One region of the Paenibacillus sp. VTT E-133280 genome, then DNA from elsewhere that is predicted to be linked to it. Evidence: riboswitches for the same ligand, from Rfam matches in the RefSeq annotation. Region 1 holds a riboswitch; the other holds the start of a gene.

Evidence for each region. A riboswitch is a leader RNA that binds a small molecule or an ion and turns the genes downstream of it on or off. The one in region 1 is predicted to bind cyclic di-GMP.
Region 2: it holds a riboswitch for cyclic di-GMP, as region 1 does, so the genes downstream of both, CA600_RS00665 (NPCBM/NEW2 domain-containing protein) here and CA600_RS07700 (anti-repressor SinI family protein) in region 1, are expected to answer to the same signal.

What each region holds. Positions count from the first base shown of each region.
Region 1 is NZ_NFUX01000012.1:39,652-47,072, forward strand. It holds gene CA600_RS07680 (RNA polymerase sigma factor) at 1-203, shown strand, start outside; gene CA600_RS07685 (hypothetical protein) at 164-1,126, shown strand; gene odhB (2-oxoglutarate dehydrogenase complex dihydrolipoyllysine-residue succinyltransferase) at 1,530-2,804, opposite strand; gene CA600_RS07695 (2-oxoglutarate dehydrogenase E1 component) at 2,857-5,724, opposite strand; cyclic di-GMP riboswitch class I at 6,196-6,280, shown strand; gene CA600_RS07700 (anti-repressor SinI family protein) at 6,308-6,463, shown strand; gene CA600_RS07705 (helix-turn-helix domain-containing protein) at 6,645-6,974, opposite strand; gene CA600_RS07710 (TasA family protein) at 7,134-7,421, opposite strand, start outside.
Region 2 is NZ_NFUX01000001.1:153,070-160,490, forward strand. It holds gene CA600_RS00665 (NPCBM/NEW2 domain-containing protein) at 1-2,036, opposite strand, end outside; cyclic di-GMP riboswitch class I at 2,194-2,280, opposite strand; gene CA600_RS00670 (hypothetical protein) at 2,449-3,003, opposite strand; gene CA600_RS00675 (EAL domain-containing protein) at 3,117-4,118, opposite strand; gene CA600_RS31060 (helix-turn-helix domain-containing protein) at 4,171-4,467, opposite strand; gene CA600_RS00685 (leucine-rich repeat domain-containing protein) at 4,713-5,564, shown strand; gene CA600_RS00690 (sensor domain-containing diguanylate cyclase) at 5,580-6,569, opposite strand; gene CA600_RS00695 (alpha/beta fold hydrolase) at 6,610-7,404, opposite strand.

The DNA.
Region 1 (7,421 bases):
TATCGCTGGAAGAGAGGAATATGCTTATTTTGCGGGTCTTTGAAGAGAAGACTTATGCAGAGATAGGCGAAATTCTTGGGGTCAGTCCGAATGCACTGACGAAGAGAATGAACCGGATCAAGCGGAAGGTGCAGGAAGCTATAAAATTGGAGGAGGAGATCAAATGGAACGAACCACAATCAGCGATGAATACCAAGATATAATCTATGCCTCGGCCGGCAATGAACTTCTGGGTAAAATCGATGTAGAAGAGAAGGTCATGGGTCGTATCCATGGCATATCCTCTCGAAAGCGGGCTTTTTCGCTGCGGATGATGAATAAAACAACGGCAATTGCCAGTATGTTAGCATTGTTCCTGCTGATCTCTGTGACAGCCTATGCTGCATCGGAATATATCCAGATCCGCAATAGTGAAGGCGTAGTGAAGGTCCAGCATGTTGCCCCGAATGAATCGGCAGGAGTAGCCTCCTATGATAAATATGCGCAGCAAGCCGATACATTTGCTAAACCGGGTGAGCTGATTGCATATTTGATGAACAACAAAGCAGGTGCAGAAGGCATGGCGACAGAATTGCAATTTAAGTATAAAGAGCAGCGGATAGGCGTATACTCTGATTTCTTAAAGGAAATCAAACGGACAGAGGCACCGATGCTTCCTGCAATGGCATCAGGGTATGCTTTTAAATATGGGGTTATATACCCTAATTATCCGACAACGGATGCAGATAAGAAAAGTTCTCGATACCAGGAGACATTACAAGATCTTACAGCCCAGGTGAACAAAGAGAAGGGGAGCCATAATATATTTATGAAGGCTATTCCATGGTCGGAACCAGGCTGGATCAGTGCAATTTATTCGAAGAATAATGCTTTTATAAGTATCTCTGCCACGATCATGCATGGCGGGAAAGTGTTCGTGGAGCAAGAACCTGAGAATCAAGCGGATAAGATTGTAGTAGCAGGTACGGAGGTTGTTTATAACAAAGTAGTAAAGAAAGAGGTCAGTTACGACTATCTGAATTGGTATAACGAGAAGCAGGATGCGTATTATACGCTCACTAGCTACGGAGATAAGATTTTGACCAAGGAGCAATTTCTTCAGGTGGCTAGTGAGCTGCTGAAGTAGATTCTTGTAGTTTTGTAGTTGCATGCGCTAAGTTAGTTGTACTATATACAATTAAAGTTAACTAATACCTTTATATAAGCTCTGTAGTTGTATTTAATACAGCTATTGATGCTTAGATTAGTGGAAATAAACGTTTTTGCGGATTTTAGTTGTAGAGAATGCAATGAAGGAAGAGGATATGGGAGATCAGAAATAAATAAGTGTACAAAATGCAGTTAGATCATATGCAAGGTAGGTAGCATTGCTGACAGCGCCGGGCTTTCTAAACTAAGGATTCATGATTCACCCTGTACTTATGAAATACTTCATCTCAAAAGTTGATTCAGATATAAAAGAAGGTATCCCTAATGCGAAGCTTTAGGGATACCTTCTTTATATTCTTAAGTCGAAAGATCGATCAGGGTTAGCCTTCCAGCAGCAGTGCTTCTGGATCTTCCAGCAATTCCTTCACTTTAACAAGGAAGCTAACCGCTTCAGAGCCGTCAACGATCCGGTGATCGTAGGAAAGGGCGATGTACATCATTGGGCGGTTAACGGTTCTTTCTTCGTCCAGCGCGATTGGGCGCAATTGAATCTTATGCATCCCTAGAATACCCACTTGAGGGGTATTCAGAATCGGGGTGGATAACAGGGAACCGAATACACCACCGTTTGTGATGGTGAACGTTCCGCCTTGTAGCTCGGAGAGGCTGAGTGTATTGGCGCGTGCTTTGGAAGCGAGATCGCCAATTTGGCGTTCGATTTCCGGGAAGCTTAGGCGATCCGCGTCACGGACAACCGGAACCACCAGACCTTCCTTAGCTGCAACTGCAATGCCGATGTCGTAGAACTTCTTAACGACCAGATCTTCACCGTCGATCTCAGCGTTCAGCAGTGGATAGGTCTTCAGCGCTCCGATCACAGCTTTGGTGAAGAAGGACATGAAGCCTAGTCCAACTTCATGCTTCTCTTTAAACGCATCCTTTCGGCGCTTACGGATGTCGAGGATCGCGGTCATATCCACCTCGTTGAAGGTGGTCAGCATGGCGGCAGTTTGCTGCGCTTCAACTAAGCGGCTGGCAATCGTGAGCCGTCTGCGCGACATGCGCTTGCGCTCCACGTGCTTGCCATCGTCCGGCGCGGCTTTGCTCGCTGCCGGCTTCGCTGGCTCCGGCTTGGCTTGCGCCGCCGGAGCTACCGGTGCAGCGGCCTGTGGCGCTGCTGCACCATGGCCCGACACATCGGCCTGACCAATCCGGCCGATAGGATCACGGGCGCTAACATCGCCGAGGTCGATGCCGCGCTCCCGTGCCAGCTTGCGTGCGCCCGGCGATGCCAGTGCAGCGGGGCTTTCGCCACCCGCTACAGCGACTTCGGGCGCTGCTACAGGTGCGGCTGCTGCGCTGCCGCTTGCCGGTGCCGCTTCAGGCGCTTTGCTCTCAGCGGCCTGCGGTGTACTGCCGCTAGCGGCTCCAATGATGCCGATGGCTTCGCCCACGGCTACGTTCTCGCCCGCTTGACGCAGGATGGAGGAGATGACACCCTCCACCTCCGCACTAATTTCCAAATTGACTTTATCCGTCTCTAACTCAGCAAGCACATCACCTTGACCTACCGTGTCGCCTTCTTTAACCAGCCATTTGTAGATGGTTCCTTCGGATATAGATTCTCCCAGATCGGGTACTAAGATTTCTGACACAGGCCGTTACCTCCCCAAACATAATGGTTTACGCTATTGTGATACCATCCTCTTAAGAGGATGGTACAGCTGTTTGTACTTGTGAATTTGCTTTTAGGGCCTCTGAAACAATTCTACGCTGTTCAAAGCTATGAACATCTGCATAACCACTCGCAGGACTGGAACGTTCAGGACGTCCGATATATCTTACGCTAGTGTTGTTCGGTGCGATGGCGCGTAACCGAGGTTCGGTATAACTCCATCCGCCCATATTCTTCGGCTCTTCTTGCACCCAGACAATTTCCTGAAGGGATGTGAAGGAGCTTAAGTGAGCACTCAGTTCAACTTCTGGGAACGGGTAGAGTTGCTCCAAGCGTAGTACATGTAGCCATGACCAATCTTTGTCTGAAGCAGCCTCTAGCTCTGTTTGGATGTCGATAGCTACTTTACCGCTGCAGACTACTAGACGTTTGACCTCACCTGGTTTCTGGCCTAGCAGGGGCTCTGCTAACACAGGCTGGAATTGTCCGGAGGCGAGCTCAGTACCGGCAGATGTGCTGCGCGAATTACGAATGAGACTCTTCGGCGTCATAATCACCAGTGGTTTAGCGTCTTCCTGTCCACATAAAGCAGCTTGGCGCCGCAAGACATGGAAATATTGAGAAGCGGTGGTCAAGTTGGCAACGGTCCAGTTCTCTTCCGCGGATAACTGCAGGAAGCGTTCTAATCTACCACTGGAATGCTCGGGTCCCTGTCCCTCGTAACCATGCGGTAACATGACGACGAGGTTGCTGCGCTGCGTCCATTTCGCACGTCCGGCGGCAATGAACTGATCAAATATAACCTGACCTGCATTGGCGAAGTCGCCATATTGTGCTTCCCAGATGACGAAAGTTTCTGGTGCGAACACATTATATCCATACTCAAAACCTAGCACAGAAGCTTCAGATAGCGGACTGTTATATACGCCAAAGGAAGCACGGGAATTACTTAGCTGATGAAGCGGAGAGAATAATTCTCCAGTTTTGCTGTCGTGCAGTACTAGATGGCGGTGTGCAAAGGTGCCGCGCTGTGCATCCTGACCGCTAAGTCGAATTGGCGTTCCATCCTTCAGGATGGTAGCGAAGGCGAGAGACTCGGCGAGTGCCCAGTCGACCTTTTCACCCTCATTCAATGCATCCTTGCGACGCTGCAGAATACGTTCCAGTTTCGGATAGACTTGGAATCCATCAGGTACGGTCAGTAGCTCACGATTAATCTCTTGCAGACTGGAGATCGGTACGGCTGTTGTCCCTGCCGCTGAGCGCTCTGTTTGAAGAGGAACGAAGGCTTTTGGTTCTTTTTTCTTGTGATTGCCTTCCTTCATACTATCGTATGCACGTTGCAATACGCCTTCTGTTTCAATGTGCATCTTTTGTACATCTTCAGCTGTAAGGATTTTCTCACGCTGTAGCCGCTCCGCATACACCTTGTAAACGGTTGGATGATTACGCACCTTGCCGTACACGATAGGTTGCGTAGTTTCAGGATCATCCATTTCGTTATGTCCATGACGACGATAACCGATGAGATCAATAACGAAATCCTTTTTGAATTGATTGCGATATGCGCTAGCTAAACGAACAGCTGATATACAGGCATCGGGATCATCAGCGTTGACATGGATAATTGGAATTTCATATCCTTTTGCGATGTCACTCGCATAATGCGTTGAACGGGAGTCTTCACTTTCTGTCGTAAAGCCGATCCGGTTATTAACAATGATATGGATCGTCCCGCCATTCTGATAACCTTGAAGTTTGCCAATATTAAGTGTTTCTGCAACAATTCCTTCACCTGGAAAAGCAGCGTCGCCATGCATTAGCACCGCTATAGCTTTACTGGTATCAATCTTCGGCAATCCGGCTGTGCTCCGATCTTCTTGAGCAGCACGAGTGAAGCCTTCCACGACAGGATTGACGAATTCCAAGTGACTTGGGTTATTCGCTAGTGTTATTCTTGTGCGTACGGTTTCTCCTTCGCGAACAGCGCGGTCTGCACCGAGATGGTATTTCACATCACCCGTCCAGCCATAGTTAATGCCTGTAGAGCCTTCGGAAGGGAAAAGCTCCTTGTTTGGAGAATGATGAAACTCTGAAAATATAATATCATAAGGTTTGCCCAAAATATGTGCAAGAACGTTGAGGCGACCACGATGCGCCATGCCCATCAGAATATGCTCTGCACCGTCATGCGCAGCAGCGCGTACGATTTCATCGAGCATCGGTACGAGAGCGTCATTGCCTTCCAAGCTGAAACGCTTCTGACCCACAAAGGTTTTGTGGAGGAAGGTTTCGAATTGCTCGACTTGGATCAGGCGGTTTAGCAGCTCTTTACGTTCTGTATTATTTAAAGGCGCTGGTGAGCTTGTGGATTCTGCCTGTCTGTTCAACCATTTCAGTTCTTGTTCTTCATGCACATGCCCGAATTCATAGGCGATCGTCTTGGTGTAAGCCTGACGCATACGCTGAACTGCATCCCATCCGGTATGCACATCATTCGGGGCATTCTCCCAAATGAGCGTGGCAGGTAGTGCGATCAGATCCTCACGAGTCAGCTCATAGGTTTCGAGTTCGAGATATTTAGCCATGGGATTGTGATCACGCTCAAGCGGATCAATATCAGCGGCCATATGGCCATATATACGAATATTAGCGATTAGCTTGGAAGCTCTTACTGCCTTTCTAAGCCATTCGGTGTCTCCCGAAATGCGAGGCTGTGGAGCCGGTTCGCTGTCCGGTGTTAGGGGTGGGGGACCCGAATTTGTAAAAAGCTCGCGATAATTATTCTCTACGGTGGATGGATCTTTCACAAACTGTTCATATCTTTCTTGAATGTAGCCTAAATTGGGTCCGTAATACTTACTCCAAATGGATTCGTTATAGGGCTCTTTGGCTGCCATGAATACATCCTCCTTAACGGATGAACTCCATACGTGACATTTTGTGTCAACGCTTACTGGAGCTGTGATGATTGCGGTTTCATTTCTCATCTTATTGTGCTACTTTCCACACGTGTAATCAATTCATTCTTTCGTCCAATACGTTCGCAAAATGGTATGGGTTAGCTTGTTCTAATGAAAAGAACGCTGTTTCTTCTCATTACCCATTCCTAAGGCCCACTAAAATGATTCTAATATCCTTATTTTTAACTAATAGGGAAGGAAGCATCATTATATTGTCTTAATTAATTTTATGAATAGGACGAGTATCGTGTTAATAGGACAAGATATCACAGAAAAGAGCTTCTATTTTTTGTTTTTTAATGGAAAAACTAATCAGAAATCGACACACTTTTCCACTTTAGTATAGTATAATGTTATTGCAGTTAGCGTTTTTCATCCTTTTTGAAGTAGATCCTTTCGTGTAAAGGGTCCAGTAAAAGGTAAACCTGCCGAAAGACAGGGGCACAAAGTCGCGGGTCTAAGGTAGAAATACTATGACAGCCGGATTGCCTGGGGACGTAAAATCTTAGGAGGAGATTTTTTGGACAAGTCCAACCAGGGAAGCAACAGAGAACAGCAGGTTATTGATGTAGACGTAGAGTGGGTACATTTATTATTAGCAGCTAAGAAGGCTGGCATAAAGGCAGATGAAATTCGTCGATTCTTTCAGGAGAAGACTGTGCAAGCCGTGCAGTAATACATTAGAGCGTTATATACCGAAAAAGGGCATGGCGATAAATCGCTGTGCCCTTTTTCTATAAGTTGTACACGATACATGGTTAGAATATAAAACGCCTTCGCCATCCATGTTAGGAGGGCGAAGGCGTTTATGTTTGATAGTATGAGTAGAAGAGGATCTTATTAGATCAGATGAAGGATTAGTCCTTCTGATCCAGGCGCCATTTCTGGTAGTCCAGAAACTCCTTGAATTCGCGTTTGCTTATGCCTGAGGCCATAGCTTCCTGCACCAATCGGAACCATTCCGAATCTAAAGGCGATTCCTCAGCATCATTAGGCTCTCCATAGAGCAAAGCATGGATGGATACCTGAAGCGCATCGGCGATCTTTTCGATAAACTGGATGGAAGGATTGGATTGGATGTTTCTCTCCACATTGCTAAGATACGATTTAGCAACATCCGCTCTGTCCGCAAGCTCAGATAGGGAGAATCCCTTTTCTAGGCGGAGATGCTGGATACGTTGGCCCATATTTTGTGCCACTATGCTGACGCCCCTCCGTATTTTTTGTTATTAGTATAGCAAATATCGATAAATTCGACAAAGTTTATTGTAAAGAGAAGAGCAGCATCTACTTATCCGCTTTCCGGAATAAGAATCTGCTGCTCTTCGAATGGAAGACTTATTAGATTAGTAGTCAGTTCCTTTGCCTTGTTTAGCAAAGAAATCCCAAGTTAGTGTTAATGAATCCTTTTGGAAATAGTTTTGATCTTGGCCATCATCAACAAATTCAAATTGGACTGCGAATGTATCATTAGTACCGGCTTTAATTCCAGCTGCTTCACTGAGTAAAAACTTTCTTTCTACGATATCAGGGGACAAAGCTTTCAAATCGGCTAGTGTTGTTTCATAAACTACTTTATCGGCTTGAAATATATTACTCTTATCAAGATTTGTTAAGAATTTAACTTTAATGGA
Region 2 (7,421 bases), on a different contig from region 1:
GCAGTGCCTGTGAAAATAACATGATCGCTGACCATTTCCACCACATCAATGAGCTTGCGATCTTGAACATTCGGATGCGCTGCCTTATCTTCATCTATTTTTTGTTTATAGGTGGTTAAGAAGGCTTTGAATTGTTCAGGATCTGTAATCTTGGTCATCATAGGGATCTTGGTAAGCCCCTCGAACCGGATCATAGGTGCTTTACCTTGTTCCTCCGCTGTATATGGATTGACGATATACACTGTACCGCCCTTAGTCACTTCATGTGCATAATAACTATTCGTCGCAAATTCAGGAACGGTTATTGTGTTTTTACCTGGACGCAATTTCACACTGCTAGCCCAAACGTTCCAAGCCGCCTCTTGTTGAGAAAAGACTAAAGAAGGCAATTTATCGCTCGAAGCTGCGTCCACATAAACGTTGATCGTATCTCCAGGCATTGCAACGAGACCTGTAGGCTGGTTGTTCGTACCGAAACCAATTCTCAGGTTTTCTTGCGCATGCTTTTTCATATCTCCACGTTGTTCCGCCTCAATGATGGTGCCTTCGGTTTGAATTTCACCATTCACTAGCTTCTTAGCTAAATCCAAAGAATCTTTCAGGATTGGATAGAGCGGATGTACTTTTGCCGCTTCTTCTAATTCGTTGATTGCTTCGACGCTATTATAAGCAGGAACAACCGCACTCATCGTGCCATCTGTGAAAATACCATTTACAGCTTCACTTACTTTATCCTCTGTATAAAATCTAAATTCGGCTGCAAAGGGTCTGTTGATATTGGCTTTTGTGAACTTGAATTTCAATCTTTTAAACTTCGTAGGTTCAAATTTAAACTCCAGAAAGTCATTCGTACTAGTCGCGGTTCCGCTAGATACGAGCTGGAAGGTCTCTCCCTTACTTGTTTCTGATGCATAAATTTGAAAAGCCTCTGGGAAGCCTTTGCGGTTATCTCTAGCCAGGAAAGCCACTCTATCTAATACTTTCGCTTGCGCTAACTCAAACACAACTTCATTCGTGAAGCTGTCGTCATTGTTTTTATTGGTTTCCCAGTGTGTATTCGGTTGGTCATCGAGCATGTATTCCGGTTTCGTACCTGGGTAGCTTCCGCCGTTCACCGTTACTTTTGATACGTTTGAGTTGGGCATTCTATAAGCTTCGCTATAGGCATTTTCATATGCTGTACCATAGCCTTTTAGCTTCGAAACCTTAGCCGCTGTTGCCTCTATTTGATGATTCTCCAGAAGTACTTTTGCATTCTCTATATCTGCTTGAAACTGCGCGTACAGTGGATGTGTCTGCACTTCTTGTTCTAAAGCCGTTAATTTCTCCATCGTATTAAATGCTGCGCTAACTTGACTCAAGCTGTCATCTGTGAATAAATTTTTCATTTTAGCGGATACGGCATCTTCTTTGTAAAAAGAAAACTCAGCCGCACTCGCCCAATCTTGGTTAGCTTTTTTGAAGACAAATTTAAGTCTCTTAAAGGTTGCCCTGTCAAACTGCACCTCTACTACGTCACCTGCTCCGCCTTTATATTCTCCAGAGGATACTAGCGTATAATCGCCTGCATCCGTTGTTGAGCCATAAATATCAAATTCCTGGGCAAACCCCTTACCCTTTGCGCTGGATTGTCTTGCAGCATATACAATTCTATTTAATTCAGTGGACTCATTGAATACAAAGACAACCTCATTCGTAAACGTTGAACTATTCGGTTTGCCCGTTTCCCAATGCGTACTCATATCGCCATCAATAGCCTTAGCTATAGGTGAACCTGAGTAGTTACCACCGTTATTGGTAATGGATTTAATATTCGCAGGATTCATTCTAAAAACATCATTATAAGCGCCTAGGATAGCCTTGCCGTACAGATCAAACGGAATAACTGACGCATTGCTTATTAGGTCAGCCTTGCTTTGTACTACAGTGTTCACTACAGTTACCTTGCTTACATCACTTGCTAAAGCATAACCTGCCTCACTCGAAAAGCTAGCTAACATGGCTGCCGATGTAGCGATTGCAATCATTTTTTTCATCTTTTCTACCCCCCAGATGTAATATGAATCTCTTCAATGCCTAAAAATGGGCACAAAAAAAACTACCCCGAAAGAGTAGCTTGATTGCAGCTAAAGTTGCATAAAAATTAAGACTTAATTTTTATTAAACCTTAAAAACAAAAAGCGTTATACACTCTTTGGCAGCTGGCTGACAATAGTCGTGATAACCTTAGTCCCTATAGCTTTGCGTCCCTACATTTCCATAGGTTTGCCTATGAAGTTTCGATTACATTACAAAGGTTAACATAACTATGCATCTTATTGCATGATTATTTGGTATGAAATTGATATTTGATCGACATAGGTAATTGCAATCAATTTCCTCTAACTGATCGATATTATTTATCAACTGTCCCAGACGAAGAGTGATACTTTAGGACTGGAGGAGCGTTCAACCTCCAAATAGTCGCCGAAACCAATTCCACACATCACCTGTGATCGGAATTAACCCAAAGCCATGCTCGCCAACCGCGATTAGACCATATGCCCATTGTCCAATAGCTACGGCTCCCCCAGCAATCCGTCCTATGGCTACCGCTCCAAATGCCGTATCCCCTATGGCGACAGCACCCAACGCTTTTTCGGCTATCGCGATCGCTCCTACAGCCACTCCTGCAATAGCAATCGCCCCAGCTGCGAAGCCAAGCCAGCTAAGTGCTATCGCTCCAAGTGCTAACCACATTCCTAGTGATATTGCACCCACGGATAGAACCCCTACGCTTATCGCACCTATGGAAATCAAGCCTACAGCTATATCTCCAATAGCAATTAATCCAACAGCTGTCTTCACACGAGGTCTGCTGCCATAACCCTGACCAGAGTAGCGACCTAAATTGCTGCGAATACTTACCACTGGAAATGAGGGAGAAGGCCACTGATAATCAATCTCTCGCCCTTCCCAGCCCCTGGAATCTGCCCAACGTGTGATGTATTTATGCCATTCCATATTCATCCGACCCCCTTCTCAATTACCTAAATTGTACAGCCCCGGGGCTCACCTGTAATCAGACTCTGACCTGAATTCATCTCATCCTCTAGACGGAGATCTACTCATTAGGATCACTGTTTGGGAATAGGGTCAGGTTTTCCAAATAAATATCCCTGAAACAACTGATAACCACTCTGCTTAAGCCATTCAAAGTCCTCTCTAAATTCCACTCCTTCTGCTAAGGGAACGGATTGGATTTCTAATGCCTTTTCTAAAAACTGTTCTGCTACTTTCTGCTTGCTCGGATCACTAGACACACCCTGAACATATTTCATATCCAGCTTCATGTAATGGGGTTTAAGTGCCAATAACATCTCGATTGTGCTGAAGCCTTCGCCAACATCATCTAGAGCGTATTCAAATCCCCGATCCTTGTAATATGTCAAAATAGCTTTCAAATGAGCAAGGTCATCCACTTTCTCCGTCTCAACAACTTCAAAGACAAAAAGAGAGGGATCTACGCCTAATTGATTGGCCAATTCAACTGTTGATCTTAGGCAGAACTCTGGAGCGTAGATCGACGTTGGGATAAAATTAATAAACGTTTTTTTATTTAAGGGTGCAGCACATTTTACAGCAGTCATTCTACATAACCGGTCTAAAGCATATAAACGGCCACGATTGCGTGCCGCCGTAAAGATCTCATTAGGATAGATAAGGGCTCCATCTTCTTTTTTAAATCTGGATAAGACCTCATATGCAAAAATCTCTTCCTTTGCATTCACGATTGGCTGGAAGTGACAAATCACTAACCCCTTAGTGATAACCTCATCAATCCACTCCATATCAAGTACAGTGGGCATCTCGGATAGAGGTCTCCATGTTTGGTCATCTATACGGAATTCAATCTGCTTCGACGCCATATGATCATTACAGAAATCCAGAAAATCCCGCGCCCCAGCCTCTTTAATCGTAATCACATTTTCTTCTACCTTATGTATCGTATTGCTTCTACTCAAATGATGAATAACCTCAGGTAACATCCTTAGATTAAGCTCGCCATGAGCCTTAATTTCAAAATTCAGCTCTCTTACTACACAATGATTACAAGCCACATTCATAACCCCTTTCATCTTCGATTCTCTTAAAAAGCTCCCAGAACTACTATTCTCAATCAAAATCCGTTTACTCCAGTAAGTACGACAGGTCTAACACGGTTAACTGTTGATGTTGAATCTCAATAATCTTTTGCTCTTGCAGATCTTTAAGCACAAGGGTAGCCGTCTCCCTGAGCGTTCCGATTATATCCGCGAACTGCTGATGGGTCAGCCGGAGATTAATCCTCATCTCGCCTTGCTCCTCTATCCCGAATATTTGGTATAGTCTTCTTAGAGTAAAAATTGCACGCGCTCTCGCAGCATGAAATTTCATTTCGGGTAATAACCGATTCGATAAAAATAAACGATCCATTTGCAGCAGCATCAATTGTTCCTTAACTAACGGGTAGTGTATCGTTCATCGCCACCGCTGATATCACTCTTGCATTGGAGGGATGGATCACATCCAGATCGCCAAAGAAATCCCCTTTTCCAAAAAGAAGCTTCCATCTCATTATTCCTTTCTAAAACACGCCATAGTTTTGTATACCAACATACAGATAATAAATCATTATCCTGTTATATTCTATCGTAACGATTGCCAATACCAATAACAAAGGAGAACCTTCTATGAGATATAATTTTGACGGAAAAGGACTTACAGAAACGCCAGAGATCGTGTTTGAGAGCAATCCTCTACTAGAACTGAGCATGTACAACAACCATATTAAAGAGATTCCCGATCAACTCTTCCTTCATGATGAATTAGAGGTACTAAATTATGCGGGTAATGACATCGAACGGTTATCCGAGAACATCGGTCGTTTAGTTCACTTAAGAATGCTTGATTTAGGCCATAATCAACTCAAGGTATTGCCGGAGAGTATTGGAGAACTACGGGGGTTGGATTCTTTTCTATACCTAAGTAATAATCAGTTCGAGCAGCTGCCGGAGCAGCTTTGTAATCTCCAGAAACTCAAGTATCTGAATGTAACAGATAATAATCTCAAGCAACTGCCTACTCTTTTAGGCGCAATGAGCAGTCTAATTGAATTGCGGCTATATTACAATCAGCTAGAAAGTCTGCCAGATTCAATCACACAAATAAAAGGGCTAAGAGAGATCCATCTGTATGGTAATCAACTGGTCTTGTTACCCGAGCATTTGGGTGCTATAGAAGAACTTCGGATACTTGATTTAAATGATAATCGAATCACTGAACTACCTTCATCCATCGGTAAACTAAGCAAGTTAAGAAAACTGAACCTTCGAAAAAATAAACTGAATCAGCTGCCTGAGCAAATAGGTCAATTAAGCAGCCTTGTTGAGCTTGACCTAAGAGATAATAACCTGCAAGAAATTCCGAATTCCCTTCTACAACTAGAACGATTAGAGAAACTGGATCTCCGATGGAATCACAGCTTGAAGGAAACAGACATTTTAGAGCAATTAGAGCAAAGAGGATGTATCGTCTATAAATAACAAAAAAGCCCCCTGTTAAAGAAGCTTTTCATTCAAATCTATGAAGTGGGTAACGCGGTTTCTCCCCTGTTCTTTAGAGGCATAGAGCGCTTGATCAGCTTTTTGCAGCAGGGTGTTTTCTGAATCGGCTGGAATAAATGTAGCTACACCAATGCTCACCGTTATCCGGCCCATTTCCCAAGTTGAATACGCGATAGACTGCCGTAAATTCTCAGCTATAGTCCTTGACTCCGAGATGTCTGTATTAGGTAAAAGAAGTATGAATTCCTCACCGCCATATCTAGCCGCAATATCCTCTTTACGAGATTGCAGTTTCAAGATACTCGCCATTTTCTCCAGCACATAGTCACCTGTCTGATGCCCATAGGTGTCGTTCACTTTTTTAAAATGATCAATATCTATAATACACAGCGAAAATGCTGTTTGAACTTGGCCGTACCCTACAATTTGCTCTTCCAGCTTCTCTTGAAGAAACCTTCTATTCTTCAGCCCAGTCAGCTTATCTGTATTAGATAACTCTACTAAAACGGCATTCATCTCCAGCAGCTCGGCTTGTTTCTGTTCAATTTCTAAATGAATTCGCTTGAGCTCGGCAAGCGCCTGATCCTTTTCCCAATAAGCCACTTCTATTTGCTTCTTGGCAGACCGAAGCTCCAGCTCATAGTCAATACGTTTTCCCATCTGTACCAGGATACAATCAATGACCTCTACACCTTCACACTCGAGCCTTCTGCCATTCAATAAATAGGGAACCGCTTTACCATCACTATCTTTCAGATTTATAAATAACTCTTCCACCTGTCCATTAAGATTAATAAAAGGATAGAAGTATGAATGAAAAATAAGCTTGTTTGCCGTAGACATGATAGATTCAAAATGCTTATGCACCAAATCAACCTGTTTATACCCCATACGGTCCAAAAACGTCTGATTTACATCCTTGATTATTCCTTCATGGGTAATAGAAACATAGCCACAAGGCGCATATCTTAATCGGTCATCCATGATCTAAATATCCTTTCAACACAGCATAATCTCATCTAGCTTACGTAAGATATTCATTAATTAAAGTGATGGTCTCCTCAGGATGGCTAATGTGTGGGTAATGCCCTTTAGCCTCCATTAAACGGAAGGTACTATTATTCAAGTGTTTATGTAGATATTCTCCAGCCGCTATAGGTACGATACTGTCATCCGAGCATTGTAGAATAAGTGTAGGGATTGTAGCCTTAGGTAGATCTTCCCTATGATCTGAAAAGAACGTAACTTCTGCAAATTCCCTTGCAATAACAGGATCTGCCGAGATAAAGCTGCGCTCCAGCTCTTTCGTTAACATCGGGTCAGGGTTGTTCATAGCAAGAGGTGCCATAAAGCTAGCCCAGCCAGCGAAATTCATCTCCATCATCTCCAGAAGCTCAGTAATATCACTCTTCTCGAAGCCTCCGAAATAAGTATTCCCCTCATTTAAATAACATGAAGAAGGACCTATCATAATCATTTTATCAAAATAATCCGGCCGCTCAATCGAAGCAAGCATCCCGATCATAGAGCTAATCGAATGACCTATAAAAATAATATCTTTGAGTTCCAACGTTTCGATGACATCCAATACATCCTGTACATAGCCGTGGAGCGTATGATATTTATCTGTTGTATATGCACTTAAATCAGAGTTACCTGAGCCTACATAATCAAATAGAACGATTCGATATTTCTTCTCAAAAGAGGGCGTAATAAACTGCCACATGCTCTGGTCACACCCAAATCCATGTGCAAAAACAATGGTTCGTTCTCCTTCTCCAATCACTTTCACGTGATTCCGCACCCTAACATCGTTCATTTCATATAACTCCCTTT